DNA from 2 places in the Telluria sp. PB2R4 genome. Region 1 is predicted to be linked to the other one. Evidence: predicted binding sites of a transcription regulator. Region 1 holds the regulator's gene; the other holds the start of a gene.
The links. Region 1 encodes FliA, which starts transcription of late flagellar genes. Its sites were predicted from a motif close to CTAAAGTTTNNNNNNNNNNNGCCGNTA; they were not measured.
Positions count from the first base shown of each region.

Region 2: the regulator FliA is predicted to act here: its motif matches at 7,889-7,915, upstream of AC56LU_RS16120 (flagellar protein FliT).

Region 1 is NZ_JCASIC010000008.1:199,518-214,578, reverse strand. It holds gene AC56LU_RS15210 (hypothetical protein) at 28-525, opposite strand; gene motD (flagellar motor protein MotD) at 572-1,324, opposite strand; gene AC56LU_RS15200 (flagellar motor protein) at 1,343-2,086, opposite strand; gene AC56LU_RS15195 (RNA polymerase sigma factor FliA) at 2,068-2,799, opposite strand; gene AC56LU_RS15190 (MinD/ParA family ATP-binding protein) at 2,955-3,752, opposite strand; gene flhF (flagellar biosynthesis GTPase FlhF) at 3,745-5,166, opposite strand; gene flhA (flagellar biosynthesis protein FlhA) at 5,513-7,633, opposite strand; gene flhB (flagellar biosynthesis protein FlhB) at 7,633-8,823, opposite strand; gene rfbC (dTDP-4-dehydrorhamnose 3,5-epimerase) at 8,937-9,482, opposite strand; gene rfbA (glucose-1-phosphate thymidylyltransferase RfbA) at 9,482-10,360, opposite strand; gene rfbD (dTDP-4-dehydrorhamnose reductase) at 10,357-11,274, opposite strand; gene rfbB (dTDP-glucose 4,6-dehydratase) at 11,271-12,347, opposite strand; gene AC56LU_RS15150 (MraY family glycosyltransferase) at 12,460-13,632, opposite strand; gene AC56LU_RS15145 (hypothetical protein) at 13,882-15,061, shown strand, end outside.
Region 2 is NZ_JCASIC010000009.1:138,114-153,174, forward strand. It holds gene AC56LU_RS16085 (S9 family peptidase) at 1-329, shown strand, start outside; gene AC56LU_RS16090 (CsbD family protein) at 442-645, opposite strand; gene AC56LU_RS16095 (AI-2E family transporter) at 826-1,908, shown strand; gene AC56LU_RS16100 (CsbD family protein) at 1,979-2,155, opposite strand; gene AC56LU_RS16105 (class I SAM-dependent methyltransferase) at 2,227-2,844, opposite strand; gene AC56LU_RS16110 (M13 family metallopeptidase) at 2,899-4,962, opposite strand; gene AC56LU_RS16115 (M1 family metallopeptidase) at 4,995-7,640, opposite strand; gene AC56LU_RS16120 (flagellar protein FliT) at 7,966-8,247, shown strand; gene AC56LU_RS16125 (HDOD domain-containing protein) at 8,302-9,291, opposite strand; gene AC56LU_RS16130 (type IV pilus assembly protein FimV) at 9,672-10,706, opposite strand; gene fumC (class II fumarate hydratase) at 10,794-12,191, shown strand; gene AC56LU_RS16140 (RNA-binding S4 domain-containing protein) at 12,316-12,528, shown strand; gene AC56LU_RS16145 (DUF883 family protein) at 12,654-12,935, shown strand; gene bufB (MNIO family bufferin maturase) at 12,932-14,617, opposite strand; gene AC56LU_RS16155 (BufA1 family periplasmic bufferin-type metallophore) at 14,621-14,953, opposite strand; gene AC56LU_RS16160 (YjfB family protein) at 15,049-15,061, opposite strand, start outside.

The DNA.
Region 1 (15,061 bases):
AAACGGGCCAGCACCGCTGGCCCGCTCTTATTGGCTGAAGCTGAACCTCACCGGCTCGGCCGGACTCTGCTTGACGACATCGAGCTGGGCCACGTCCGGCAGGTAGGGGCCGTCGTAACGGATCTCGTAGCTGTGGCGGCCCTTCTTGAAGGCATAGGTCGGCGTGATGTCGATGCTGTTCATGTGCATGGTTTTCGGCGCTACCGCCTGGTAATCGCTTGCCGTGAGCGCGCCCCGCTTGACCATCATGCCGGTGTAATCGAGCAGCTTGCCCGCTTTACCGTTGATCACTTCGCGCAGGTCGAAGCGCCGGCCCGTGAGTTCGTCGCCGGCGGCGACTTCGCGCGGCACATAGATCGTGGTGTCGCCATTGTTCTGGACGATCAGCTGCACCAGCACCTTGCCGTTCCTGATCTCGACTTCCAGCTGGTGGCGCACCTGCGGATCCTGCTCGACCGCGCCGACCGTACTCACCAGGCCTCCGAAGACGAGCAGCAGTAACGGTAAAAATCGTTTGGCATGCATGAAAGCTCCTGAAACTTTATTTCACTGGAAGCACAATAATGACATTTTATTGCACGGCGGTCGGCAGCAGCTCGGGCGTCGTGGCCAGGATCATCACCGCCACGCGCCGGTTGCGGGCCTGGTTGGCCGGCGTGTCGTTCGGCGCCACCGGGCGCGTGGCGCCATGGCCGATCGCCGACAGGCGCGCATCCTGCACCCCGCTTTCGATGAACAGCCGCACCACGCTGGCCGCGCGCACCGCCGACAGTTCCCAGTTCGAAGCGAAGCGCTCGGTGGTGATCGGCAAGGTGTCGGTGTGGCCTTCGACCTCGATCCGGTGCGGATCGTTCCTGAGCAGCCCGGCCACCTCGCCCAGCACCTCGCGCGCATCCGGCTGCAGCACGGCTTCGCCCTGCGCGAACAGCATGCTGGCATTGAGTTCGACGCCGATGCCGCGCGCGTTCTGCGTCACCCGCACCTGGCCCGACTTCACCAGGGGCAGCAGGGTCGTGTTCAGGTCTTTCGCCAGCGTCTCCATGCGCTCGCGCTCGCGCTTTGCCGCTTCCAGGCGCTTGCGGTTGACGATGTGCGACAGCGGCAGCACCGGTTCGACGCTGGTGTAGGCCTGCGGCGCCGGGGTGCGCCCGCCGAAGGCGTCGCCCAGGGCTTCGGACAGCACCGCGTACTTGCCTTCGTTGACGATCGAGATCGCGTACATGACCACAAACAGGGCGAACAGCAGCGTGATGAAGTCGGCGTACGAGATCAGCCAGCGCTCGTGGTGTTCGCCGGGACCGTCGTCGTAGCGTTTGCGCGCCATGGCTCAGTGTCCCGTGGCTCAGTGGCGCGTCAAGAGGCTCGCCACCCGTTCGTCGACCACGCGGGTGTGGTCGCCGGTGGCGAGGTCGTGGAAGACTTCGGCGAGGATTTCGTACTGGGCCACCTTGTCGCTGACGATGGCCTTCAGCTTGTTCCCGACCGGGTAGAAGAACAGGTTGGCCAGCCCCACGCCGTACACGGTAGAGACAAAGGCCACCGCGATGCCGGAACCCAGGCGCGATGGATCGGACAGGTTTTCCATCACGTGGATCAGGCCCAGCACCGCGCCCAGGATGCCGATGGTGGGCGCATAGCCGGCCGCCGATTCCCAGATGCGCGCCGCCTGGCGTTGCGAGAATTCGTAGGCGTTGATCTCGTTCTCGAGCAGGCTGCGGATCTTCTCGGGCTGGATGCCGTCGACCACCAGGCGCAGGCCCTTCTGGATGAACTTGTCCTGCGTGCCCATGTACTGCTCGAGCGAGAGCAGGCCGTCGCGCCGGGCAGTCAGGCTCCACAGCGCGATCTCGCGCGACAGCAGGTCGCGGCCCGATTTGGGTGGAATGAAGACCCAGCGCAGCATGCGCAGGCCCAGCATGAAGCTGCGCCGCTCGCTCTGCAGCAGGGTGGCCCCGAGCGTGCCGACCACCACGATGGCGAAGGCGGCCGGCTGGATCAGCGAGGCGAACTTGCCGCCGTCGAGCGTATGGCCGACCAGGATGCCCGCGAGCGCGAGCGCCAGGCCGGCTACGCTGGCCCAGTCCACAACTGCTCCTTGAGGGCGGCGCGCAGACGCGACACGGCCTGGGTATGCAACTGCGACACCCGTGATTCGCTCACACCCATGACCGCGCCGATCTCCTTCAGGTTGAGTTCTTCCTCGTAGTAGAGGCCCATCAGCATCTTCTCGCGCGGCGGCAAATTGTCGATGGCGTCGATCACGGCCTGGCGGAAGCCCGTATCGAGCAGGCTGCGCAGCGGATCGCTGTCGTCCACCGCATAGCGGTCGAGGAAGCCGTCGCTGCCGCCTTCGTCGTCGTGGAAATCTTCGTAGTAGAGCAGCTGGTGGCCGCCGCCGTCGCCCAGCATCTCCTGGTAGTCGGCGAGCGACATCTTGAGCGACTTGGCGATTTCGGATTCGCTGGCCGGGCGGCCCAGGCGCTGCTGCAGCGCCTCCATCGCGGCCTCGACCTTGCGCATGTTCTGGCGCGTGGAGCGCGGCATCCAGTCGCTGCTGCGCAGCTCGTCGAGCATGGCGCCGCGGATGCGCAGCACCGCATAGGTCTCGAACTGGGCGCCGTGGTTGTCTTCGTAGCGGTTGATCGCGTCCAGCAGGCCCATCATGCCGGCCTGCACCAGGTCATCGACTTCCACCGAAGGCGGCAGCTTGGCCTTCATGTGGTGGGCAAGACGCTTCACCAACGGCATGTGCTCCGTCAGCAAATGGTTCTTGTCCGCTTTCCCTTTGACCGTGTACATGCGTTTTGCTTGTCTTTCGCTATCTCGTTCAGGACCTGCTTTTGTAGGGTGGGCGGGTGTTCCCGCCCACGCGGTCAAATTACGGTACTGCTGCCTGCGCGGCTATTCATGTCTCGGCTATCACCGCGTGGGCGGTCAAGCCGCCCACCCTACGATCAACCCCTTCCTAGCCCCGGCATGCGGTGCAGCGCGAACTTGCCCGCGAGCTGACGGAAGGCCACCGAGGCTCCCGCCAGCGGGAAGGCATCGACCACCGCCCGGCCCAGGCGCGCGGCCCGGTGCAGGTACTCGTCGGCCGGCACCGAACCCATCGAACTGAGGTTGATGGCCAGGTAACGTGTTGCCGCGGTAGACATATTATCGTATACGAGCTTGGCTTCCGCCTCTGTCGCGCCGGTCACCAGGATGCCGAAGGGACGGCGGCCCAGTTGCTGGGCCAGGCGCTTGATCAGCGCATAGGCGTTCGTGATCGAGGCGGCGCTGGTGCCGACCTGCACCACGATTTCCGAACTGGCCATCAGCGGCAGCGGGAATTCGCCATCCGGGCCGAGTTCGGCGTCGACCATCACGATGCCGGCCTGCTTGACCAGCACGTCGAAGGTCTTGGCCAGGCGGCGCGTGTCGGCATTGCCCAGCGGCGTGCCGAGTGCGGCCACCGAGAAGCCCTGCGGCACCGCGTGCAGCACCTGGTTCAAGCCGCATTCCTGGCGCGCCACGTTCGCCAGCGTGGCGGCGCGGCTCAAGCCAAGGCGGCGCGCCACGCCGTAATCGCGCTCGCAGGCGTCGACGATCAGGACCTCGTTCCCGGTCTGGGCCAGCGAGGCGCCCAGGTTGACCAGCATGGCGCCCTTGTCGTCTTCAGGCGTGGCGGAGAGAAAAGTGACGATGCGCGGGCGCGGGCCCTGCAGCATCCGGCGCAGGCCTTCGGCCTGGTCGAAATCGAAACTAGCCAAGCTGCACCTCGCGCATGTTGCGGTCTGCATTTTGTCCGACCGCAGCTGCGGCCATCATCATCGGCAAATCGGCATCGCTGAACTGCGCGCCGGCATTGCGGGTATTGCGGAAAGCCCGGTCGATCAGCATGGCGCGGTCGGCCAGGTGCAGGTCTTCCGGCACGCGCTGGCCGTTCGAGATGTAGTGCAGGTTCAGCTTCTGGCGGATGACGACGTCGAGCACGTTGCCGATCGAGGCGGCTTCGTCCAGCTTGGTCATGATGCAGCCGGCCAGGCCGCTGCCCTGGTAGGCGCGCACCACTTCGTTCAGGGTCTCGTTGGTCGAGGTCGCGTTCAGGCACAGCAGGCGTTTCACGTCGGCGTCGGCGCCGGCCAGCATGGCCACCTGCTCGGTCACCATCTGGTCGCGCTGCGACATGCCGATGGTGTCGATCAGGACGGTGTGCTTGTTCTTGAGCTCCTTCAGGGCGATGCGCAGGTCGGCTTCGTCCTTCACCGAGTGCACCATCACGCCCAGGATCTTGCCGTAGATGCGCAGCTGCTCGTGGCCGCCGATACGGTAGGCGTCGGTGGTGATCAGGGCCAGCTTGTCCGGGCCGTGGCGCATCACGCAGCGCGCGGCCAGCTTGGCGGTGGTGGTGGTCTTGCCGACGCCGGTCGGGCCGACCAGGGCGAACACGCCGCCGCGCGACAGCAGGTCGTCTTCGTTGGCGATGGTGGTGAGGTTACGGGCCAGGACGGTCTTGATCCAGCGGAGGGCTTCGCCGGCGTCGCCCGTCGACGGCATCTTGTCGATCAGGTAGCGCGCCAGGGTGGCCGAGAATCCGGCAGCCAGCATCTCGCGCAGTACGGCGGCCTTCTGCGGCTCGCGCTGGGCGGTCGCGTTCCACGACAGTTCGGCCAACTGGGTTTCCATCAGGCCGCGCATGGCGCGGATCTCGTTCATCATGCCGCTCATTTCAAGCGCGGCCGATTCCTTGGCCTGGGCGATGGCGGCGCTCATCATCTGGGTCATGGCGGCCATGTCGATCGTCGGCTCCGGGGCCGGGGCACGGCGGTTGACGTAGGTCGGCGGGATTTCCGGTTCGGCCGGCGCGGCGCGGCGCTCCACATAGGGTTGGCCGGCGAATGGATCGGATTTTGGCAGCGGCGCGGCGGCGCGCGGCGCAGCCGGGGCGCGGGTGAAGACCGGTTCCGGATCGAAGTCGTTGTCGAACGCGGCGAACGCGGGCTGCTGCGGCTCTTCGATGGCCGGAGAAGCCAGCGAGGCGACATCGTCGTTGTCCAGCGCCAGGATCTCGACCACGCCGTCGACCGGGCGGTTGGAGAGGATGACCGCGTCAGGGCCGAGCGCCTCGCGCACCTTCCGCAAGGCGTCACGGGAAGTAGCCGCTGTAAATTTCTTCACGTTCATCTTTGTTCTCCGCACTTCGACTGTACTGTTCTAAGTTTCGCAGGCGCAATTGCCCGTCCATAGCCAGCATTATTGGCGATGCCGTGGAGAAACCATCGGGGGAGAAAGAAGGGGAAATGGGCCTATTTCAAAAGGCCAAGGCAAAGCGGAGGAGATTTTCGTAGGGTGGGCGGCTCCGCCCAGGAGGGCGAACAGCCGGTATCGTGGCGGCCGCCCACGCGTTCAACTCCTCTTCGAACAGACAAAACGGCTGCTCATCAGCTGGTTGAACGCGTGGGCGGCATACGCGGCACAGGTCAATCATTTTGCAGGGTGGAGCCGCCCACCCTACGAACCCCGAAAACGCTTACATCGGCACGCCCACCAGACTGGTCACCCGAATCGTCTTGGTTTCCGGAATCTCGTTATGCGACAGCACCTTCAGCTGCGGCACCGCGCGGCGCAGGAAACGCGACAACAGCACCCGCAGCGGCGCCGGCACCAGCAGCACCGGGCTCAAGCCCATCGCTTCCTGCTGCTGGGCCGCATTCGCCGCCTGCTGCGCAATGGTATCGGCCAGCCCCGGCTCGATACCGGTGCCGTCGCCGCCCTGCCCCATCGCCTGCATCAGCAGCCGCTCGAGGCGGTTATCCAGGGTCATCACCGACAGCTCGCTGGCGCCCGGGAACAGCTGCTGCACGATGGCGCGGCCCAGCGCCACCCGCACCATGGCGGTCAGCTCGCCCGGGTCCTGGGTCTGGCCGGCGAATTCCGACAGCGATTCGATGATGGTGCGCATGTCGCGGATGTGGACGCCTTCCTGCAGCAGGTTCTGCAGCACTTTCTGCAAGGTCGACAGCGACACGACCTTCGGCACCAGGTCTTCCACCAGCTTCGGCGTCGCCTTGGCGAGGTGGTCGAGCAGGTCTTGCACTTCCAGGCGGCCCAGCAGTTCCGAAGCGTGGGTCGTGATCAGGTGGTTCAGGTGGGTCGCCACCACGGTGCCGGCATCGACCACGGTGTAGCCCATGCTCTGCGCCTCGTCGCGCAGGCTGGCGTCGATCCAGGTGGCCGGCAGGCCGAAGGCCGGGTCGGTGGTTACCAGGCCCGGCAGCGTGCCGCTGGCCATGCCCGGGTTAATCGCCAGGAACTGGCCGTTGATCGCTTCGCCGGTGCCCACTTCCACACCTTTCAGGGTGATGCGGTAGGCGGAGGGCTTGAGTTCGAGGTTGTCGCGGATGTGTACCGGCGGCGCCAGGAAGCCGACTTCCTGGGCGAACTTCTTGCGGATGCCCTTGATGCGCTTGAGCAGCTCGCCGCCCTGGGTCTTGTCGACCAGGGGAATCAGGCGATAGCCCACTTCGAGGCCCAGGGTATCGACCGCCATGACGTCCTGCCAGGTGGCTTCTTCCGACTCGGCCGGCGCAGCCGCACCGCTTGCCGCCGTGGCCGCCGCAGCCTCGGCCGCGGCAGCCGCTTCCCTGTCCGGGCCTTCCTTCTTGCGCTTGGCGATCATCCAGCCGCCGCCCACCAGCGCACTGCCCAGCAGCAGGAACACCAGGTTCGGCATGCCCGGGATCATGCCGAGTGCGAAGATGATGCCGCCGGTGATGTACAGCGCTTCCGGACGGGCGAACAGCTGGTTGGTCACCTGGCTGCTGATGTCGTCCTCGTTGGCCACGCGCGACACCACCATACCGGCCGCGATCGAAATGATCAGGGAAGGAATCTGCGCCACCAGGCCGTCACCGATGGCCAACAGCGTGTAGACCTCGGCCGCTTGGCCGACTGCCAGGTCGTGCTGGACCATGCCGATGATCAGGCCGCCGATCACGTTGATCAGGGTAATCATGATGCCGGCGACCGCATCGCCCTTCACGTACTTGGACGCACCGTCCATCGCGCCGTAGAACTCGGCCTCTTGCGACACTTCGCTGCGGCGCTTGCGGGCCTCGGCTTCGCCGATCAGGCCGGCATTCAGGTCGGCGTCGATCGCCATCTGCTTGCCCGGCATCGCGTCCAGCGCGAAGCGTGCGCCGACTTCGGCGATACGGCCCGCACCCTTGGTGACGACCGAGAAGTTGATGATGGTCAGGATGATGAAGACGACGATACCGACCGTGAAGTTGCCGCCGATCAGGAAGTGGCCGAAGGCTTCGACCACTTTGCCGGCAGCGGCGCCGCCGGTGTGGCCTTCGGTCAGGACAATACGGGTCGAGGCCACGTTCAGCGCCAGGCGCAGCATGGTCGAGATCAGGAGGATGGCCGGGAAGGCCATGAAGTCGAGCGGCTTGACCGTGTACAGCGCGGTCAGCAGCACGATGACCGACAGCGCGATGTTAAAGCTGAAGAACACGTCCAGCACGAAGGCCGGCAGCGGCAGGATCATCATCGCCAGCAGGACGATGATGAAGATCGGTGCGGCGAGCGCGCCGGCGCCCTTTGCCGCCATGCCGCCCGCCCATGCCGGCAGTTTGATGCTGTTCATTAGTGCAATGCTCCGTTATCCGGGTCTGTATTCGCTGCACCTGGTCCTTTGTAGGCCGGGTCGTTCGGGTCCATCTCCGCCGGCACCGCCAGCTTGCTCGGGCGATCCGGGTACAGCCCTTCGCCCTTCTTGTAGGCGCGCAGCTGGTACACGTAGGCCAGCACTTCCGCCACGGCCGAGAACAGCTTTTCCGGGATCTCTTCGTCGATGTCGGTGTGCTTGTAGAGCGCACGGGCCAGGGCCGGGGCCTCCAGCAGGGTCACCTTGTGCTCGGCGCCGAGTTCGCGGATCCTGGCCGCGACTTCGTCGACGCCCTTGGCCACCACGCGCGGCGCGCCCTTCTGGCCGTCGGCGTACTTCAGCGCCACCGCGTAGTGGGTCGGGTTGGTGACGATCACATCCGCAGTAGGCACATTCTGCATCATGCGGCCGCGCGCCATTTCGCGCTGCATCTGGCGAATCTTCCCTTTAATCTGCGGATTGCCGTCCGATTCCTTCGATTCCTGGATCACTTCCTGGCGCGTCATCTTCAGCTTGTCGTGGTAGTGATACAACTGCCAGGGCCCGTCGATGGCGGCGATCACGCCCAGCGCGCCGGTGATGAACAGGAAGGCCTTGGCCACCAGTTCGCCGACGTGGGCGCTGCCGGCATTGAGCGGCTCGACCGCCAGGCCGATCACCGCCTCCTTCTGGCCCATGATGACGACCCAGGCCACCACGCCGACCACCAGGGTCTTGGCGACGGCCTTCAGCAATTCGATCAGGGCGTTCATGGAGAACATGTTGCCGATGCCCTTGATGGGGTCGAGCTTCATGAAGTTCGGCGCGAAGGCCTTGGCGGAGAAGTTCCAGCCGCCGATCAGGAGTGGCGACGCGAGGGCGACCAGCATGATGAAGCCGGCCAGCGGCAGGCAGGCGAGCATCACCGCCATCAGGTCGGCGGTGATGCGTTCGATCAGGACGTTGGCATTGAAGACCTGGTCGCGGCTGAGCGAGAGGCCGGACTGCATGGCCAGCTCCAGCTTGCCGACCAGCGAACCGCCGGTCATCCACAGACCGGCGCCCGCGGTCATCAGGACGGTAAAAGTGGCGAGTTCGCGCGAACGGGGAACGTCGCCATCCTCACGGGCTTTCTCGAGCCTCCTGGGTGACGCTGGTTCCGTCTTTTCTGCGTCGCTGTCGTCCGCCATCCACTGCTCCCCTGCTGGTCGTGCTGACCGAAAGCAGGATTATCGCAGGTGTTGCCCTATGGCTATAAGGGGAGGAGGATGGGAAAAGCCTGCTTATTTGCGTCTGTGGGAGCTCAATCGAACACTTCCGCTGACAAAAATGCCATCCCCTTGTCATCCTTGCCCGACACCAGCGGCGCCGACTGCAGCGGCCAATCGATCGCCAGGGTCGGATCGTCCCAGGCGATGCAGCGCTCGTGTTCCGGCGCGTAGTAGTCGGTAGTCTTGTAGAGCACCTCTGCCGCTTCCGACAGCACCAGGAAGCCATGGGCAAGGCCTGCCGGCACCCACAGCTGCGTCTTGTTGTCGGCACTCAGGATCTCGCCAAGCCACTGGCCGAAGGTGGGCGAGGAGCGGCGCAGGTCGACGACCACGTCGTACACGCTGCCTGAAGTGACGCGCACCAGCTTGCCCTGCGCCTGTTTGACCTGGTAGTGCAGGCCGCGCAACACATTGCGAGCCGACCTGGAATGGTTGTCCTGTACGAAAGCGACCGGCCGACCAACCGCTTCCTCGAAGCGGGCCTGGTGAAAGCTCTCGTAGAAAAAGCCGCGCTCGTCGCCGAACACGCGTGGTTCGATGCGCAGGACACCGGGGATGTCCAGGGGCGTGATGTTCATCAGTACACAGTCTCTTTCAATACCCGCATCAGGTACTGGCCATAGCCGTTGTTCTTCATGGGCGCCGCCAGTGCTTCCAGCTGGGCGGCATCGATCCAGCCCTTGCGGTAGGCGATCTCCTCGGGACAGGACACCTTCAGGCCCTGGCGCTTTTCCAGCGTGGCGATGAAATGGCTGGCGTCGAGCAGGGATTCGTGGGTACCGGTGTCGAGCCAGGCAAAGCCGCGCCGCATGATCTCGACCTGCAGCCGCCCCATGTCCATGTAGACGCGGTTCATGTCGGTGATCTCGAGTTCGCCGCGCGCCGAAGGGCGCAGGCTGCGGGCGATGTCGACCGCCTGGCCATCGTAGAAGTACAGGCCGGTCACCGCATAGTTTGAACGGGGCTGGAGCGGCTTTTCTTCCAGGCTGACCGCGCGTCCGCCGGCGTCGAATTCGACGACCCCGTAACGCTCCGGATCCTGCACGTGGTAGGCGAATATGCTGGCATCAAGGCTGCGGTCGGCGCGGTCGAGCAGGAAGATCAGGTCGTGGCCGTAGAAGATGTTATCGCCCAGCACCAGGGCCGACGGCCCGCCGGCGAGGAAGTCGGCGCCGATCAGGTAGGCCTGGGCGATCCCGTCGGGGGACTCCTGCACCGCGTACGAGATGTTCACGCCAAGGCGGGCGCCGTCGCCCAGCAGCTGCTGGAAGCGCGGCGTGTCCTGCGGTGTGGAGATGACGAGGATGTCCTGGATACCCGCCAGCATCAGCGTGCTGAGCGGATAATAAATCATCGGCTTGTCGAACACCGGCAGCAACTGCTTCGAGACGGCCAGCGTGGCCGGGTACAGGCGGGTGCCGCTGCCGCCTGCCAGGATAATGCCCTTGCGCTTCATGGTTTTCCTTGCATGTTGTCCTGGGCTGCCAGCTCGGCCACCAAGCGATCCACGTGATGGCGCCAGTCGGGCAGCGCCAGCCCGAAACGGCTGCCGAACTTGCTGCAGTCGAGACGCGAATTGGCCGGGCGCGCGGCCGGCGCCGCAAACGCGCTTGACGCGATCGGCCGCACCTGCTCCGGTCCCGCCTTCAGCGGCATGCCGTGGGCCAGGGCCCGCGCCAGCACGTGGCAAGCAAAGCCATGCCAGGTGGTGCTGCCGCTCGCCGCCAGATGGTAGGTGCCGGCGAACGCGCCCGCATCGGGCCCTGCAAGGGCGATCCGGTACAGGGCCAGGGCGGTGGCGTCGGCCAGCAACGCCGCGCCGGTCGGCGCGCCGACCTGATCGTCCACCACGCTGAGCTGCTCGCGTTCTTTCGCCAGGCGCAGCATGGTCTTGGCAAAATTGTTGCCGCGCGCGCCAACGACCCAGCTGGTGCGCAGGATCAGGTGGCGCGCGCCGCTGGCGCGGATGCGTTCCTCGCCTTCACATTTCGTGCGTCCGTAAGCCGACAGCGGCGCGGTCGCGTCGAGCTCGGTCCAGGCGCCGTCCTTGCCGCCGTCGAAGACGTAGTCGGTCGAGTAATGCACCATCCAGGCGCCGCCTGCCTGCGCTTCCTCGGCCAGCACGCCCGGCGCGGTGGCATTCACCAGGCGCGCCGTCGCCTCGTCGCCCTCGGCCCGGTCCACCGCAGTGTAGGCGGCGGCATTGACGATCACGTCGGGCCGCAGGCTGCGCACGCGCGCACGCAGCGATTCCGGCTCGAGGAAGTCGGCTTCCCGGCGGTTCCAGGCGATCAGGTCACCCAGCGGCGCCAGGGCGCGTCCCAGTTCCCAGCCGACCTGCCCGTCCTTGCCCAGCAGGAGGATCTTCATGAAGCCGGTTGCGCCAAGGCGTACTGGCGTTCCACCCAGTCGCGGTAGTGGCCGCTGGTGACGTTGCCCACCCATTCCTGGTTGGCCAGGTACCACTCGACCGTCTTGCGGATGCCGGTCTCGAAGGTCTCGAGCGGACGCCAGCCCAGTTCGCGCTCCAGCTTGCCGGCATCGATCGCATAGCGGCGGTCGTGGCCGGGGCGGTCCTTCACGAAGCGCATCTGGGCCGCGTAGGGCTGGCCGTCCGCGCGCGGGCGCAGTTCGTCGAGGATCGCGCAGAGCGTGCGCACCACATCGATGTTGGCCTTTTCGTTGCAGCCGCCGACGTTATAGGTGTCGCCCAGGCGGCCTGCGGCCAGCACGCGGCGGATCGCGCTGCAGTGATCACGGACGTAGAGCCAGTCGCGGATCTGCTGGCCGTCGCCGTAGATCGGCAGCGGCTTGCCGGCCAGCGCATTGTGGATCACGAGCGGAATCAGCTTTTCCGGGAAATGGTAGGGACCATAATTGTTCGAGCAATTGGTGGTCAGGACCGGCAATCCATAGGTGTGGTGGTAGGCGCGCACCAGGTGGTCCGAGGCCGCCTTGCTGGCCGAATAGGGGCTGTTCGGTTCGTAGCGGTGCTGCTCGTCGAAGGCCGGCGCCCCGCTCGACAGCGAACCGTAGATTTCGTCGGTCGATACGTGCAGGAAGCGGAACGCCGCTTTGGCATCGCCGTCGAGGCCGTTCCAGTAGGCGCGCACCGCTTCCAGCAAATTGAAGGTGCCGACGATATTGGTCTGGATGAAAGCGGCCGGACCTTCGATCGAGCGGTCGACGTGGCTCTCGGCCGCGAAGTTCAGCACCGCCCTGACCCCGTGCCCGGCCAGCAGGCGCGCCACCAGGGCGCCGTCGCCGATGTCGCCGCGCACGAAATGGTGGCGCCCGTCGCCGGCCAGGCCGGCCAGGTTGTCGAGGTTGCCGGCGTAGGTCAGCTTGTCGAGGTTGACGACGGCTTCGTCATGGTGAGCGAGCCAGTCGATGACGAAGTTCGAGCCGATGAAGCCCGCTCCGCCTGTTACGAGGATAGTCATTCCCTGCTTTCCTGATGGTTGAGCCGGCGCCAGGCCGCTGACAGGCGCCAAACCGACATTCTCGGTTGACACTGTCGTCCGGTCAACCCGTCGTCGCAGGGAGCAGGATGGATTACAGGCCGCGCTGGATGAAGGAAGAGTTGGTCTGCTCGAGCGCCATGTCGCTCAAGGGAGCCAGGGGCATGGCGCGCCCGGCCGGACGCTGCGTGTGGCGGCGGCGCGCCCACCAGGCCGAGACCACGAAGGCGTACACCGACAGGTACAGCAGGAAGCTCGCCAGCACACCCTGCAACAGGGCTTCCGGCACGGCGGCGAAGCGCACCGCCATCATGGCCGGCACCAGCGCCACCGCCCACGAGAACGGTGACACGCAGGCGTTGCGCAGCGGCGCCGGCAGCGCGCGGAAGTAGCGCGCGGCGATCGCGGTCTTGACCAGGCTGTGCAGGTGCCAGCTGTCCGGGTGACCCGGATGGCGGCGGCACCACAGGCGGCGCACGATGGTGAACACGGTCTCGAAGATCGGATAGCCGCAGGCCAGCAGCGGAGCCCATGGCGACACCAGCGGGTTGCGGTAGACCAGCATTACCGACATCCAGGCCAGCATGAAGCCGAGCAGGTAGGCGCCGCCATCGCCGAGGAACAGTTTGCCGAACGGGAAGTTGACGACGAAGAAGCCGGCCGTGACGGCGCACACCACGAAGCACAGCTGGGCCAGGGTGGCGTCGCCGGCATCCTGGGCGATGATGCCGATCGCGGCCATGCCGATCAGGACGGTGCCGCTGGCCAGGCCATTGAAACCGTCGATGATGTTGACCGCATTGGCCACGCCGCCTACCGCGACGGCGGTAAACAGGACCGAGGCCGGCAGCCAGGTCAGCAGCATGTCGATCGGCGCGATGCCGACGTGCAGCAAGGTGACGCCAGTCAGCCCCCAGCACAACACGCCGCTGGCGATGGTGGCGAGCAGGCGCGCGCGCACCGATACGTTGCCGGTCAGGTCCTCGGCCAGGCCGAACACGAAGGCGGGCATGGCGGACACCAGCACCGGCAGCAGCAGTTCCTGTTGTTCGGGGGGCAGCACGCCGAGCGACAGCCACAGGCCGAGCATGATGGCGGCGCCGCCAACGCGCGGGGTCGGGGTGATATGGAATTTCTGCACGCCGTGCGTCGCGTCAAGCGAATAGCGCCCGTGCCAGCGGGTCGTCAGGACGAGCAGCATGGAACAGGCAAGCGATACGGCAAAACCGAGCTCGAGGCCGGAGAAGGTGAGATTAATAATACTCATAGAACCACTTTGTTAACTCGTCAATTCTATCGCATTTCTATTTAACTAATGGGCAAACGTGTTACAGACTGTTTCCCGGCGTGCGCTGCAAGTCGTTGATCTGTTAAGCAGAATTGCCGATTCTAGGGAGTTTGATACCTAGCAAGCAATAACCCTGAAACTTCTCCTAATATTTCTCGACAATTTGTTACACTTTTATTCGCGGCAATTATTCTTACTGAATAAGATTTCAGTATCCGGGAGCCGAACATGGTATTCGCCCGCGTAATTCACCAAAATCGCGCCGCACGATTTCTCCTGCTTGCCACCCTATTCACCGCCTTTCATCGGCCGGCCTGCGGCCAGTCATCCAGCGAGCTGGCCGACCTGCGCACCCGCCAGCTCGAGGCCGAGGCACGCCAGGCGGTGGCCGAAGCCGAACGCGCCGAACTGCTGGCACGCCTGCCGCCCGCCCAATCGAAACCGCTGGCCGGCGCCATCGACAGCCGCCAGTTCGGCGCCGCCGGGCTGGTGCGCGCTTTCGACCTGGCGCGCGAGCTGGCCGCCGGACTGTGCGCCCGCCTGCCTGCCGGGCGCCACACGGCCCTCTACGATCCTGCCACGGCCCAGGGCATGGTGGCGGCGCGCACCCTCGACAGCGCCCTCGTCCGCCTGGCCGACGACATGGCCGAGCGCAACAAGGCCTTGCAGCGCTACCTCGACACCCAGCGCCCGCCCGGCTCCGGCGCGGCCGCGCTGCCGCCTCAGTTGCTATCCGTACTGACCATCGTCCCGGCCACCGTGCGCGCCGGCGCCGACCTTGCCGCCCTGCTGCGCAGCGACGTGACGGTCACCGGCATCGGCTACGGCGAAGGTGCGCACAGCCTGTTCGCCAGCGCTGTCGCACAAGCCTGCCCCGAGCGCATCAGCGGACTCGGAGCCGGCTACCTGGGTGAACTCGACTGGGTCCGCTACGAGAAACTGCTGGGGCGCGTCAACACCCTCGCCGTCCACCGCGCCAGCTACGCCCAGCGCATCGCCGAGCTGCAGGTGCTGCTCGATGCCGCCAAGGGCGAGCAGAAGAAGGAACTCGCGGCGGTCGCCCAGGCCGCGCTGGCGCAGCTGAAGGTGGTGGATGCCTTCATCGATTCGCTCAGGGTCGGCGAAGCCAGCGAAAAAAGCCCGCTGTTCAACGCCGCCCGCTTCCTCGGCTACAGCGAACGCACCGCCGGCAGCCTGGTGCTCGACATCGACCTGCGGCTGGAAGGCATGAGCATCGTGAAGGAAAACCTGTTCACCGGCCAGCACCTGCGCCTGTCGGGGGCCGCCTTCCTGTGGTACCGGCTGCACGAGCCGGACGGCCGGCTGCTGGCGGCCGCGGTGCTGCGGCGGATCAGCCAGCCGGTGGAAGTCGATCTGCGCGGCAGCGGCGCTCCCGATGATTTCTGGT
Region 2 (15,061 bases), on a different contig from region 1:
GGGCGCTGTACGACACCCACTACACCGAGCGCTACGTCGGCGGCACGCCGAAGTCGGATCCGGAAGCCTACAAGCGCAGCGGCGTGTTCGCGCACCTGGACGGCATGAAGTCGCCCCTGCTCCTGATCCACGGCATGGCCGATGACAATGTGCTGTTCACCAACACCACGCGCCTGATCGACGAGCTGGTGAAGCGCAACGTGCAGTTCGAACTGATGACCTATCCGGGCGCCAAGCACGGCATTTCAGGCAAGGTCAACCAGCGCCATGTGTACGGCATGATCGAGGCCTTCTACAAGAAGCACCTGGGCGGGACGGCGGCGAAGTAAGCCGGCGGTTTTTCCAATGCAAACAGCCGCCCGAGGGCGGCTGTGTCATTTCAGCGTCCCAAAACAGAACAGCCGCGCGCAGGCGGCTGTTCGCAAGAGCGTGAAAAGCGAATCAGTGCGGACGGCGCGCAGCGTTGTCCAGCTTGTCTTCCACGTGTTCCTGGACGTCGCCGGCAGCCTTCTGCGTCTTGCCTTCGACTTTGGTCGCCTTGCCCTTGGCTTCCTGGGTCGGGCTGTCGATCGCATCACCAAACTCTTCTTGGATCTTGCCACCGATTTCCTTCAGTTTGCCTTCAACTTGGTTTTTGTTAATCATGGTCTTCTCCTTGAGTTCACATGTCCGGATGGCCATGCATTGGGTACAGAATACGAAAACGCGAACGCCACTTCTGTTCGCGTTCTCACATTGCACAAATGTCAGCATGTGTGCGCCCAGAAAACAATGGCGGTGCTAATCTGTTGTCAACATGACCATGCCGCGTGAAAGGCTGACGCAATGACCGAACCACATCCAGACCACGCTTCCGACCCGCCTGCCACTCAGCGACGCCTCGCCAAGCGTGTGTCGATGATCAACGGCCTGGCGATCCTGTTCATTGCGCTGGCGGCCGCCGTTGTGCTGGCTGCCGATGCCCTGCTGCTGGTGTTTGCCTGCATCCTGTGCGCCATCCTGCTCTACAAGCTGAGCGACATCGCGGCGCGCCGCCTGCACATCAAGCGCAAGTTCGCGCTCGGCATCGTGGTGCTGCTATTACTGGCAATCGTCGGCATCGGGGGCTGGGCCATGGCGCCGCAGATTTCGGAGCAGTCCACCAAGTTGGCCGAAGAGGTTCCCGCAGCCGCCAAACGGCTGAAGTCGGAGGTCGAGCAGCATCCACTGCTGAAACGCGTCGTCGCCGAATTGCCGCCGCCCGAGCAGATCGTCAAGCAGATGGGCGACCTGGTGCCGAACGCCGGCCTGTTCTTCGGCGGCGTCCTCGGCGCACTGGGCAATGTCGTCATCATCCTGTTCGTCGGCATTTATTTCGCCGCCAGCCCGCATACCTACACGACCGGCTTCATCCGGCTCGTTCCGAAAGGTAAGCGCAGCCGGGCTCGCGAAGTGCAGCAGGAACTGGGAGATACGCTGGCCAGCTGGCTGCTCGGCAAGGGCGCGTCGATGCTGATCGTCGGCGCCGCCACGGCGATCGGCCTGAGCCTGCTGGGCGTACCGCTGGCGCTCATCCTCGGCATCATCGCCGGCCTGCTCGATTTCATTCCCTACCTCGGCCCGATCATGGCGGGCATTCCCGCGGTGCTGCTGGCGCTGTCGATCAGTCCCGACCTGGCCCTGTACACGGTGCTGCTGTTCATCGGCATCCAGCTGATCGAAGGCTATGGCCTGCAGCCCCTGATCGAGGCAAAGGCGGCCGACCTCCCCCCTGCGCTCGTGATTGTGATGCAGCTGATTTTCGGCACCCTGTTCGGCTTTGCCGGGGTGGCGCTGGCGACCCCGCTTGCGGCTGCGCTGGCGGTACTGGTCAAGATGCTCTACATCGAGGATGTGCTGGGCGACAGGCCGACGCAGAAGCGAAGTTGAACGGTGATGCTGGAACGAAAAAGCCGCGCAGTGCGCGGCTTTTTCAGGTCATTGATGGATTCTCAGGGCCCTAACGGTTGCCCTTGACGATGTCTTTCACGTCGCCGGCCTTTTCCTGCACCTTGCCTTCGACCTGGTTGGACACCCCTTCACGCTGTTGCTGGCGGTTGCCGACGGCTTCGCCGACCTTTTCCTGGACCTTGCCGCCGATGTCCTTGGCCTTGCCCTTGATTTGATCGTCATTCATGTCAGTCACCTCTTGGGTTGTGATGCGAGGTCCCACCTTAGGCGCGTTATCCCAAGGGCTCTGTTCGCCAATTAACATACCGGCTTGCGCCAGACGCTGGCCAGCCAGGGTTGCTGTTCGCGCGGCAAGCCTGCGGGACGGTAGTAATGATGCAGCGGAGTAAAACCTGCAGTGCCGAGGTAGCGTTCCCACGTGTCGTAGTCATGGTAGCTGCCGTAACGCGGGCCGTTCCAGCCTTCACGGTTGTCGCCGCGCGGGTTGGAGCTGAACAGGACGCCGCCGGGTTTCAAGGTAGCGAAGAGCCTGGCGAGCACGCCTGGCAGTTCCGCGCTGGGAACATGGAACAGCGAAGCGTTGGCAAAGATGCCGTCGAACATGGCGGGCGGCAAGTCGAGATGGAGGAAATCCTGGTGCCAGACCTCGCAGCCGCTGTAGGCACGCGCCATGTCGGCGAAACGGCTGCTGCCGTCCAGGCCGATGGCTTTGTGGCCGAGTTCGCTGAATGTCTTGAGGTCGCGGCCCGGACCGCATCCCAGGTCGAGAATCGTCCATGGCGCGGGGGCCTGGATCGCGCCGAGCAGGGCGTCGATGTTCTGGCTGACGTCGTGGTCGATGGTGCCGGCGAAAAAGGCGTCGGCGTTCTGATTGTAGTGCGCCAGGGTGCGCTGTGAGATGTCGTCGGAGTTCATGCCCGCATTATGGCGCAGGCAGGCGAGCCATGGAGGCTCGCCTGCCCTACCGGCTTACCAGACGCGTACGCGCTGCTCCGGCGCCAGGTACAGTTTCTGCCCAGGCTGCACGTCGAAGGCCTTGTACCAGGCATCCAGGTTGCGCACGGTGTAGGTGCGGTACTGGCCCGGCGAGTGGCCGTCGGTCAGCACCACGCGGCGCAGCGAGGTTTCGCGCATCTTGGTACGCCAGCTCTGGGCGAAGCCGGTGAAGAAGGCGCGGTCGGCCTCGATGCCCGTGCCCTTGCCCTTCGGCGAGGCCTTGAACGCGTCATAGGCCGCGGCCAGGCCGGCCAGGTCGGACAGGTTCTCGCTCAGCGTCAGCTGGCCGTTGAGCGCCAGGTCGTCGAAAGGCTTGTAGGCGTTGTACTGCTGCACCAGCTTTTGCGAAGCCGTCTTGAAGTGCGCCATGTCTTCCTTGGTCCACCAGTCGCGCAGGCGGCCCTGGGCGTCGAACTGGGCGCCCATATCGTCGAAGCTGTGGCTGATCTCGTGGCCGATCACCGAACCGATCGCGCCGTAGTTGTGCGCGTCCGAGGCCTTGGGGTCGTAGAACGGCGGCTGCAGGATCGCGGCCGGGAAGTTCAGCGCGTTCTGCAAGGGCAGGTTGACCGCATTGACCAGCTGCGGCGGCATGGCCCAGTCGGTCTTCTTCGGCTTCTGCTTGAGCTTGGCAAGCTGCTGCTTGTAGTGGAATTCCTGTGCGCGCATGACGTTGCCCAGCGCGTCGCCAGGCGACACCTGCAGGCTATCGTAGGATTTCCAGTTATCCGGATAGCCCACGCCCAAGTACATGGTGCGCACTTTTTCCTTGGCCTGGGCGCGGGTCGAGGGCGCCATCCAGTCGAGCTTGTCGATGCGGCGCGCAAACGCGCCCTTGATCTCGTCGACCATCTTCAGGATGCGCGCCTTGTCCTGCGCCGGGAAGTACTTGTCGACGTACATCTTGCCGACCGCTTCGTCCATGGCGCCGTTGGTGGCGGCCAGCGCGCGCTTCCAGCGCGGCGACTGCTGCGGCGAGCCGGTCAGGCCCTTGCCGTAGAACTCGAAGCGCAGGTCGGAATACGCCTTGGGCAATGTGCTGGCGAACTGGTTCAGGCTGTGGAAGGCCAGGTAATCCTTCCAGGTTGCCAGGTCGGCGGCGCGCACCTGTTCCGCGGCGCCCTTGAGTGCGCCCGGATGGTAGGCGATGAAGCGATCCTGGCCCGAAAGCTGCGCGCCCTGCATGAAGGCTTTCCAGTCCATGCCGGGCGCCTTGGTGGCGAAGTCCTTCATGGTCCAGGTATTGTTGGCCTTCTGGATGTCGCTCGATTCTTCACGGGTGGCATGGCTCTCGGCCAGTCTCGACTCCAGCGCGAAGATCCTGGCGGCGCGCGCCTCGGCATTCTCCATGCCGGCCAGCTCGAGCACCGCGCCGATGTACTGCTGGTACTTGGTGCGCAGCTCGGCCATCTTCGGGCTGTCGTCGAGGTAGTAGGCGCGGTCCGGCAGGCCGATGCCGCCCTGCAGCAGGTAGGGTACGTTGCGCGACGGGTCGGTCAGACTCTGGTTGAACCACGCGCCGAACAGGTTCGGGGTGTTGAAGTTGGTTGCGTTGAGCGGGTCGACGTCGGCGCGCAGGAATTCGCCAAGCACGCGCGCCAGGGCGGCGCGGTCCTGGATCGCCTCGATCTTCGCCAGGCGCGGCTTGAGCGCCGCCAGGCCGGCCGATTCGATCGCCGCTTCGTTCATCCAGGCGGTGTAGAAATCGGCGGCCTTGCGCGCATCCAGGCTGGCGGACTTGTTCGCCGCGGCGTCCTCGATCAGCTTGACGATGCGGGCATTGGTGTCCTCGGCGAGCGCATACATCGCGCCCCATGAACCGCGGTCGGCCGGGATCTCGGTCCTGGTCATCCATTCGCCGTTGGCGTAGGCATAGAAATCGTCGCCCGGCAGCATGACGGCGCCGGCGGCCTTCGCCGGCGCCGGCGCCGCAGCGCCGGTGGCCTGCCCTGCCCCATGGGCCGGTACAAACGCGAATGCGGCACCGCACAGCGCCAGGGTGACCGCGGTCTTGATCGGAGTCCAGCTGGTTTTCATGACTTCCCTTCTTTGTAGTGTCCAGGTACGAGTTATTGCAGGGCGGTGCGCACCTGCGGCAGCAGGCGCGCTTTCTGGGCGGCGCGGATGCGCACGCCGTTGGCGACGCGCTCGGCTTCGACAACGCCATCCGCGCCGAAGTTCTTGCGCATATAGGCTTCCATCATCGCCGCATGCGCAGGGTTGCTCGATGAGCCCACGATGCCGGCGAACAGGCTGTGGCGGCCCAGCGCTTCCATGTTGTCCAGCAGGGCTGCGCGGTTGGCGATGGCAAAGTCCCAGGTCTGGTCGAGGTGTTCATTGGCGACGCCGCCCAGGAGGTAAGGCACCAGGTCGGGCGGGGTCTGCGGTAACAAGAGCGACTCCAGGGTGCGCGCGGCCAGCTGTGGGTCCTGGACGGCGCTCAAGGCGCGGCCGAAGCGGTTGCGCTCCTCACTGGTGGCGGCGCCGGCGAGCCGCGCGGCAAGCAGTCCGTAGGTGGCCTTGTCGGCGTAGCGCCCGGCGGTGCCGATGACGAAATCGATCATCGAGGGCGGCACCGAGGACGGGTCGTCCAGGTAGCGCGCAAACCTGGCCTTGCCCTCGGCGATGGCCTGGGGGTCGCCGGCGCGCGCCAGCGCGGTGGCCAGCATGCCGCGCAGCTGGGTGTCCTCGGCGGTTTCGCCCGGCTTTTCGTCCCAGCCGAGCCGCTCGAATTTCGGACGCGCGAAGTCGATCAGGAAGCGGCGGATCAGGGCCTGCTCCGGCTCGCCGCGCGCCAGCGAGTCCAGCGTGCGCAGGTTCGACAACATCGACTCCCACACCGCCACGCGCGGCTCGTTACCGTACTTGCGCACCAGGTCGAGGTAGCCGTCCAGGCCCATGCGGCCGTTGGAAGCGAAGCTCCAGGTGTCGCTCAGCAGCTTCAGGCGGGTGCTGTCCGGCAGGCGCGGCGCCTGCTCGGCCAGGGCGCGGAAGCTGGCCGGGTCGTACTGCACGCGGAAGTAGCCGACGCTGTGCGGATCGACCACCAGGGTGCCGTCGCAGCTGCCCTGGTTGATGGTGGTGCCGGGGCCGGACAACAGCGTGGTCCAGGCCTTGCCGTTGACGGTGCCAACCTGCAGCGGCACGTTCCACAGGCGTTTTTCGCTCGCAGGCTCGTCCAGCCGGTACTGTTCCTGCGACAGCGTGACCTTGCGCTTGCCCTCGTCGCAAGCCTGCTCGACCCGGATCAGGGGGAAGCCCGGCTGCAGGGTCCAGTCCGAGGCCAGCTTCTCGACCGGCTTGCCGGAAGCCTTCTCCAATGCCGCCCACAGGTCGCTCGAGGTGGTATTCGAATACTGGTGTTTCGCCATGTAGGCGCGCATGCCCTTGCGGAAGCTGTCTTCGCCCAGGTAGGCCTCGAGCATGCGCAGGAAGGCCTGGCCCTTCATGTAGGTGATCGCGTCGAACGCAGCGGCGGCCTGCTCCTCGGTCCGGATCGGGGTCTGGATCGGGTGCGTGGTCTTGCGCGCGTCCAGGTTCATCACGTATTCGCGCTCGGCCATCGCGTCCAGGTAGGGACGCCATTCCGGATGGAAGTGATGGGTCGCCTTGGCCGCCATCCACGAGGCGAAGCCTTCGTTGAGCCACAGGTTGTCCCACCAGGCCATGGTCACCAGGTTGCCGAACCATTGGTGCGCCACCTCATGGGCGTTGATGTTGAAGGTGAATTTCTTGACCCGCTCCGGGCTTTTCTTCGGGTCGTACAGCAGGGTCGGCTCGTTGTAGACGACCGCCCCCCAGTTTTCCATGGCGCCGTTGAAGCCGCCCGGGATCGCGATCTGGTCCAGCTTGGGCAGCGGGTACGGGATGCCGAAGTAGTTGTTGAAGTAACGCAGCAGGTCGCGCGTGGCGGCCAGCGGGAAGGTGGCGGAGCCGAGCTTGCCTTCGGTGGTGACGATGCCGATGTCGACGCCGTCCTGCCTGGCGGAGATACGCTCGAGTTCGCCCGCCACCAGCACCACCAGGTAGCTCGGCATCTTCGGGGTATTGCCGAAGCTGATGCGCTGCATGCCACCTGGGAGGTCTTCGCGCTTTTCGATCGGGGTGGTGGAATAGGCCTTGAAGTTGCCCGGCACATCGACGGTCAGCTTGAAGCGGGCGCGGAAGACCGGCTCGTCCCAGGTGGGCAGCATGCGGCGCGCGTCGGTCGGCGCCATGGTGGTGGCGATCAGTTTCTTGTCGCGGCCGCCGGCCTTGTAGTTGACGTAGAACAGGCCCCGCCCTTCGCGGTTGATCTGGCCGCGAAACGCCAGCGCCAGCGCGTATTTACCCGGCGCCAGCGGCCGGGCCAGCTCGAAACGCAGGGTCTGCTCCTGTTTGTCGAGGATGGGGTCGAGCTTCAACTTGCCCAGGCCGTCGCCGCTGAGCGTGGCGGCCTCGATCTGCAGGTTGTCGGCATTGAGCATGATGGTCGAAGTCGGCTTCAAGACCTCGATCTCGACCGTCTGCGTGCCGCGGAAGGTATTTGCGGCGACGTCCGGCATGATGTGGGCCGTGTACTGCAGCGGCACCACGTCTTTTGGCAGCTTGCCCGGCGTGGCCGCGAAGGAAAATGGCGCCTCGGCCTGCGCGGTGGCGGCGCCCGGCGCAAGCACCAGCGCAGAGATAAGCGCGAACGCGGCTGTGCGAGCCCGGGCGACTGGCATGTCTCTCATAAGTCTCTCTCTCGAATCTGTTTTTATTGGCGGATCGCTGCGCCCGACGGCGCAGCAACCCAGCACGCACTGTAAGTAAGCCGGGCTGCACCTGCGCCAGGATTGCGACAGACTGCAAAAAACAGGGGCAGGCTGCTGAAACCGGGGATTGGCGGGGGCATTCTGGAGCATGCCGAATGCCTTGAACATGCATGACTGACAATATTTGTATCCAATGGAAAAAATTTCGAGTTTTTTTCAAAAACACCCTAAAGTTCCCGAAAGCCCATCCGTAAATGGCTTAGATACCCGGCAATCCGGCCGGCGTACTTGTCTCGGTGCTAACATGACCTCGAACGATGTCCTCTCGATGTACGAAAACCTCGCTGGCCTCAGCAGCCAGATGAAGGGCGCCGCCGAGGCGGGCGACTGGACCGGATTCGACAAGCTGAACGTGCAGGCCAGTGTGGCGGCGGGTGCGGCGATCGGCGGCGTGCCTGCACTGGAGGGCAATATGCGTCAGCGCAAGATCGACCTGCTCAAGCAACTGATGGCCAATGACCGCGCGATCCGCGACGTGACCGAACCGTGGATGGGCCAGCTGGACCGCGCAATGTGCGCGCATTGATTCAGTAAGGATTCACGATCAAAGGCACCTGCGGGTGCCTTTTGTTTTGATGGGTTATGCGTCCAGGTTGCTCAGCTTGCCCAAGCAGCGCCGCTGGAAGCTGTTGAGCCCTTCCGTGACCAGCGCATCGTCCTCGCCCAGGCGCCCGGCGTCGATCAGCAGCCGCAGCTTGGCGATGTGATCCCCCTGCGCCAGCGCTTGCGCCAGGCTCGAGCCGTCCGGCTGGCCGGCGCGGGCGATCGCCTCGGCTACCTTGTCGGGGAACTCCCAGTGCCTGGCGATGACCGCCGACAGCTGCCGGCTGCGCGCCAGCAGTTCCACGCCGAAGTCGCTGGACGCCGGTATCTTGCCGTTATGGCAGACGCGATCGGCCAGGCGGAAGGCAACGACCAGTCCGACGTCCTGCATCAGCCCGGCCAGACAGGATTCGAACAGGTCGGCCCCCACCGCGGAAGCCATCAGGCTGGCGGCGACGGCGCATTTTTCGGAGTGGTTCCATACCAGCGGCGCGGCGCGGCGGGCAAAGCCGGCCTCGTGCAGCTTGATAATGGGCCGGAAGGCGACCCGCGCCAGCAGCATGCGCAAGCCGTTCTGGCCGAGCAGCATGATCGCCGCGTCCAGGGTCTTGATCGGGGTGACGGGCCGGTAATACGCGCTGTTCGCCTCGCGCAGGACTTCCGCGACCAGCACCACGTCCTCGGCCACCTGGCCGGCCAGTTCGTTCGTGCTGACGCTGTCGTCGCGCAGGCTGCGCAGCAGCCTGGGAATCAGTTCGGGGACGCGCGGCACCAGGTCGGCCGCGACGGCCGGGTTCTGCGCCAGCGTGTGCACCTGCTCGAGGATCAGGCGCTCGGTCTCAAACGGCGCCTCGAACGTAGCCGGCCCCGCCAGCCAGCGGTAATAGAGGGCGTCGGTGGCGGCACTGGCGGTGGCTGGCTCCGCCCCGCTTCCCCCTGCCCCGCTGCCTGGCTGCGCAGCGGCGGCCGAAGGCGTGGCCGCCTGGGCTTCCGCTCCGCTCAACAAACGATTGATCCAGTTTTTCATGACTCGCCAGGGTTGGTACTGCAGCGAGATTGTAGCGTGTCCGTGGCCTGGCGGGAGGTCGAACCATGCAAAGAGCATGGACCGCCCCTGCTCTGCGCTGCGGCGGCCAGAAACGACAAAAGCGCCCGCAGGCGCCTTTGGTGTGCCGAGCGGAGGCTCTGGCACGGAATAGGGAGAGTGCGAGCACCAGGTATCTCCTGGCGTCGCCTCTTGCCGGTTGCATCCGGCGTTCGCTGCCGCAGTTGGCGCACGAACTGCTTCCGGACACAGGCGTTTCTTCAACGTCTGCCTGCTTTCCGCGCCACGCAATCGGTGGTGGCTGCGCCAGGCCTCTGTGCCGTTCGTGATCTCGCGACCACGAAATGAGTATAACGTAAAAATCAAACTTGTGTAGACGACTCGTGTGCGGCCTCTTCCAGCGTCGGTTCGACCGCTCCAGCCGGCCCCGCCTGGCGTCCGAACCGCTCCTTCAGGCGCGCACCCAGTCCGCCCGCCGGCTTGGCCGCGCGCTTTGCCGCCCGCTTGCGGCGCAGGGCGAACACCAGGCCGCCCAACAGCGCCAGTAGCGCGGCGCCGGCGCCCAGCAACAGCCACGGCGTCCCCTGTTCCGGTGGCGGCTCCGGCTTTTTCTTCTTCGGCTTGTGCACCTTGACCGGATGAACGGCCGGGGCCCCCGGGGCGCCCGCCGCCACCTGCAGCAGCTGCACCTTGCCCTCCAGCAGCCCCAGCTGTTCGCGCAGCATGGCATTCTTGGCATCCAGCACGGCGCAGGCGTCGACCTGGCGCTGGGGTTGCGGGACGCAGGCTGCGCCGGCCATGACCGGCTCCGGTTTCGGCGGCGCAGGCTTGCCCGGCTTGGGGGGTGCGGCAGCCGGCCTTGCTTTGACGACGACTGGAACAGGCTTCGGTCTGGCTTCCTGCACCGGTGCAGGCGCAGGCGCCGGTGTCGGAGCGGGCTCCGCCGCCATGGCAAGCAACGGAGCTGCCACAGGTGCCGGCGCCGGCAACGGCGCTGGCGCGGGCGAGACCGGGTTCGGGTCGCGCGACAGCCACAGCGTGGCCAGCCGCACGGTGCGCTGCGCACCGTCGGCCAGTTCCAGGTACAGGTGCAGGTGTTCCGACACCACCGGGCCGGTGGATGTCACGTGCAGGAACTGGCGGCCGTCGCGCTGCATCACCGACATCCTGAGCGTCGACAGCACCGCCGGCATGCCGATGCTGGCGCCGCGGTAGACCTCCGGATGCGCCAGGCGCACCCCGACCTTCGTGGCGGCGTCTTCCAGCATGGTGAGCTCGATGTCGGCCACCAGCGGCTGGCCGATGAAGGAGCTGACGCGTAGTTCGCCGAGCTCGGCCGCCTGGACAGCGCCGGCCAGCAGGACGCAACTAAATAACAGTGGAAGGCGGCACGCCATAAGGAAGATGAAATTGAAGCCTGAGCGTCTTTAACGGCCAATCGGCTAAACTCTTTAGTAACAGCCCCGCATTCGACAGGAAACCCCATGGACAACAGGATTGAGAAGGACAGTTTCGGACCGATCGAGGTCGCCGCGGACCGCCTCTGGGGCGCCCAGACCCAGCGCTCGCTCCACCATTTCCACATCTCGACCGAGCGCATGGCGCCGGAGCTGGTCGCCGCCCTGGCCCAGGTCAAGCGCGCCGCCGCCGCCGTCAACCGCTCGCTCGGCAAGCTCCCTGCCGACAAGGCCGAGGCCATCATCCGCGCCGCCGACGAAGTGCTGGAGGGCCGGCACCCGGATGAATTCCCGCTGGCGGTGTGGCAGACCGGGTCCGGCACCCAGAGCAACATGAACATGAACGAGGTGCTGGCCAACCGCGGTTCCGAGCTCATGCAGGGCGAGCGCGGCGAGAAGCGCCTGCTGCACCCGAACGACCACGTCAACATGGGCCAGTCGTCGAACGACATCTTCCCGACCGCCATGCACGTGGCGGCCGCGGTCGCCGTGGCGCAGAACCTGTTACCGTCGCTTGGCAAACTGCGCTCCACCCTGCTGCGCAAGTCGCGCGACTTCGAGGACATCGTCAAGATCGGCCGCACCCACCTGCAGGACGCCACGCCGCTGACGCTGGGCCAGGAATTCTCCGGCTACGTCGCCCAGCTCGATTTCTGCGAAAGCGCGATCCGCGCCACCCTGCCCGGCCTGCTGGCGCTGGCCGCTGGCGGCACCGCGGTGGGCACCGGCCTGAACGCGCATCCGGACTTCGCGCCCCGCATCGCGGCCGAACTGAGCTCGCTCACGGGCCTGGCCTTCAAGAGCGCGCCCAACAAGTTCATGGCGCTGGCCGGGCACGAAGCCATGGTGTACGCGCACGGCGCCTTCAAGACCCTGGCCGCGGCGCTGATGAAGATCGCCAACGACGTGCGCTGGATGGCCTCGGGCCCGCGCTCGGGCCTGGGCGAGATCACGATTCCGGAAAACGAACCGGGCAGCTCGATCATGCCGGGCAAGGTCAATCCGACCCAGTGCGAGGCGCTGACGATGCTGTGCTGCCAGGTGTTCGGCAACGACGTCGCGATCACGGTCGGCGGCTCGCAGGGCAACTTCGAGCTCAACGTGTTCAAGCCCATGATCGCCCACAACTTCCTGCAGAGCGCGCGCCTGCTGGCCGACGGCATGCGCTCGTTTGACGCGCACTGCGCCCAGGGCATCGAGCCGAACGCCGCACGCATCGCCGAGCTGATGGAAAAATCGCTGATGCTGGTGACCGCGCTGGCGCCGCACATCGGGTATGATCGCGCCGCGCAGATCGCCAAGACCGCGTCGCACGACGGCCTGACCCTGCGCCAGGCCGCGCTGCAGTCGGGTTTCGTCACCGAGCAGCAGTTCGATGCGTGGATCGTGCCGATCGATATGACCCGGCCCGATCCAATCGACTAAGAGCGCCTGACAATTCCCCCTATGGCGGCGTTGCATCGTCTTGCCGTACTAGCGTACTGTCTGCGACGATGCGCCTTGCCCTAGGGGTTTTGTTAGGCGCTCTACCCCCCTACCCGAGAAAAGCATGCAAAAAATAGTATTCGATTTGACAGCGGAGTTCGTCGAACTCAACCAGCTGATGAAGCTGGTCGGCCTGGTCGACAGCGGCGGCGCCGGCAAGAACATGGTTGCCAGCGGCGCGGTGTCGGTCGACGGCAAGCAGGAACTGCGCAAGACCGCGAAAATCCGCAGCGGCCAGACCGTCACCATCGGCGACCTGCAGATCCGGGTCCAGTAATCACGCAGGAAACATGGCGTAAAACAGCGGGCTTATGTTTGCGCGCTAACAAACAGGACGGGGCTTCCTTGTTTATATTTTAAGTCGTCAGGATCGACTTAAATCAACCGGCCACAGGTGAAGCCATGGAAACCCCAAACCGCGCCCAGTCCCAGGAGCAGCTCATCGGAGACCTGCGTCTCGTCATCGAGAATGCGGAAGAGCTGCTGAAGAATACCGACCATTACAGCAGCGCGCTGTACCAGAACGCGCGCGCCAAGCTGGCGCTGGCGCTGGAAGCGGCCAACGAAGAGCTGGCGCGCTTCGAAGACGCCCAGCTCGAGCGCATGATGGCCGCCACCCGCGCCGCCAACGAACGCTTCTGCGACTACACCGGCGAACAGCGCATCCTGCGCGCTTTCCACTAAGTCTGTAGAGTACGCGACGGTCCGTCCGTCGCGATCGCGCTCACCACGCCGCGTCCGAACCAGCTGCGCAGCATGGCGCCGATGTCCGGCGCGGGCGCATCCGCCGGGGCGGCGGCAAGCAGCGCGTCGACCGCCTCGCCGAAGCTGGCGCCCGCCGCCAGCTGCACCAGGGCCGCCGCTTCCGGCGCGCCCAGTTCCACCACCTCCACCCGCCAGCCGCGCCGCACGACCAGCGCGCTGCATGGCGCGTCCACGCGCGCGGGCAGCGCCGGGCCGCCCGGCTGGTGCGCCTGCCACAGCGCGGCGACGGCCCACCAGCTATCGACCAGTGCCACCGACGGCTGCAGGATGAAGCGGGCGGCGTCCAGGCTTGCCGGCGCCATCGTGGCCAGGGCGTCGAGGCCGAGCGGCGGCGCATCAGGCGCGAGGTGGGCACGGTGAACCGCCCACTCGAGGCGGGCTGCGTCAGGCAGGTAGGGATACGGCGCAGCCGGCGCGAAGCCACCGAGGAAATCGGCGAAGCCTGCACCAAAGGCTGCCAGGTCCGGATCCTGCGAGGGCACGGCCTTGCCGTAGGCGCGCGCCAGGCCCGCGAAGAATTCGTCGCCCACCAGCTCGCGCAGCACCGGATACGCCTCGCCCAGTGCGCGCTCCCAACCCGCGCTCAGGTTGCCGCGGTACAGTGTAAGCCGCCCTGCCCCGCCTTCGCTGAGGGAGGATTGCAGGGCCGCTTCGTGCTGGCGGTCGAACAAGGCCTCGCCGAAGCGCTGCTGGAGCTCGGCAAGCCCCGAATCTGGGACCGGCGCCGCGACTTGCGCCAGCGGCGCCGCAGGACGCGCCGGCGTAGCCATGACGGGCGGCGGCGAGTAGTCCCCTGCGATCGCCTCGGCCTTCAACGCCTCGGCCAGCAGGCCCTCGAGCGGCGGCAGGTCGGCATCCCATTCGACCAGGGCGGGCACGCGGCCGAAGCGCCGCAGCGCGGCGCGGTACAGGTCCCAGACCGGTTCGGCCACCGCCGCGCCGTGGTGGTCGACCAGCGCCAGCGGCGTTTCCAGGTGCCCGGCAAGGTGGATCTCGCCGACGCTGCCGATAGGGAGCGCGGCGATCGCGGCGCGCGCGTCTTCGCCGTGGTTGTGCTGGTTGACGTAGAGGTTGTTCACGTCGAGCAGGATGCCGCAACCGGTACGGCACGCCAGTTCAGCCAGGAATTCGGCCTCGCTCATCGTATCGGCGCGGAAGCGCACATAGGTCGAGACGTTCTCGACCAGTAAACGCCGTTTCAGGCGCGCCTGGACCCGGTCGACCCGCTCGCACAGCAGCGCCAGGGCGGCGGCGTCGAGGCGCATGGGCAGCAGGTCGTTGAGCTGGCGGTCGGCCAGCGCGCCCCAGCTCAGGTGTTCGGAAACGAGGAAAGGGTCGACCGCATCGACCAGCGCGCGCACCCGCTCGAGGTGGGCATCGGAAAAACCGCGCGCCGAGCCGAGCCCGAGCCCGACCCCGTGCAGGCTGACCGGATAGTCGCGGCGCAGCTCGCCGAGCACGTGCCAGTCCCAGCCGGCGCGGGCAAGGTAGTTTTCGCTGTGGACTTCGATGAAGCCGACCCGCGGGCGCTGGTCGAGGAAGGCGCGGTAGTGCGGCGTGCGCAGACCGATGCCGACGGCCACCGCGCCCGGGGCGGACATGGATTACTTCCCGGGTTCGGCCTTGGCCGGCTCGCCCTGGTCCTGGGCAGGCTTGGCTTGCGCAGGCTTGTCTTGCGCGACCCGACCGGCTTCCAGTGAACCGCCAAGCTTGGTGCAGGTGCCCTTGGCCACGAACTTCCATTCGTTCGGATCGTTGTCGGCCTTGGCGACGCCGGCACAGCCGTGGGTGGCGGTGCCGCAATCGTTCTGACCGGCCTTGGCGACGCCGTAGCAGGTTTCCTGGTCGGCCTTCGGCGTGCCCATCGTGTCCTGGGCGGCGGCATGGGCGCATACGCCGGCAAGGGCGGCGGCGATCAGGGCGTGGCGATGGGTCATGCGGAATCTCCTGGCTGGTGAAGGCGCCAGTATTGTTCAGGCGGAGGAAAGATGCAAGCCGGGGCGGCGTGCCCGCGGCTGCTGCGGCTGGCCTGTCAGGCGGTCGTA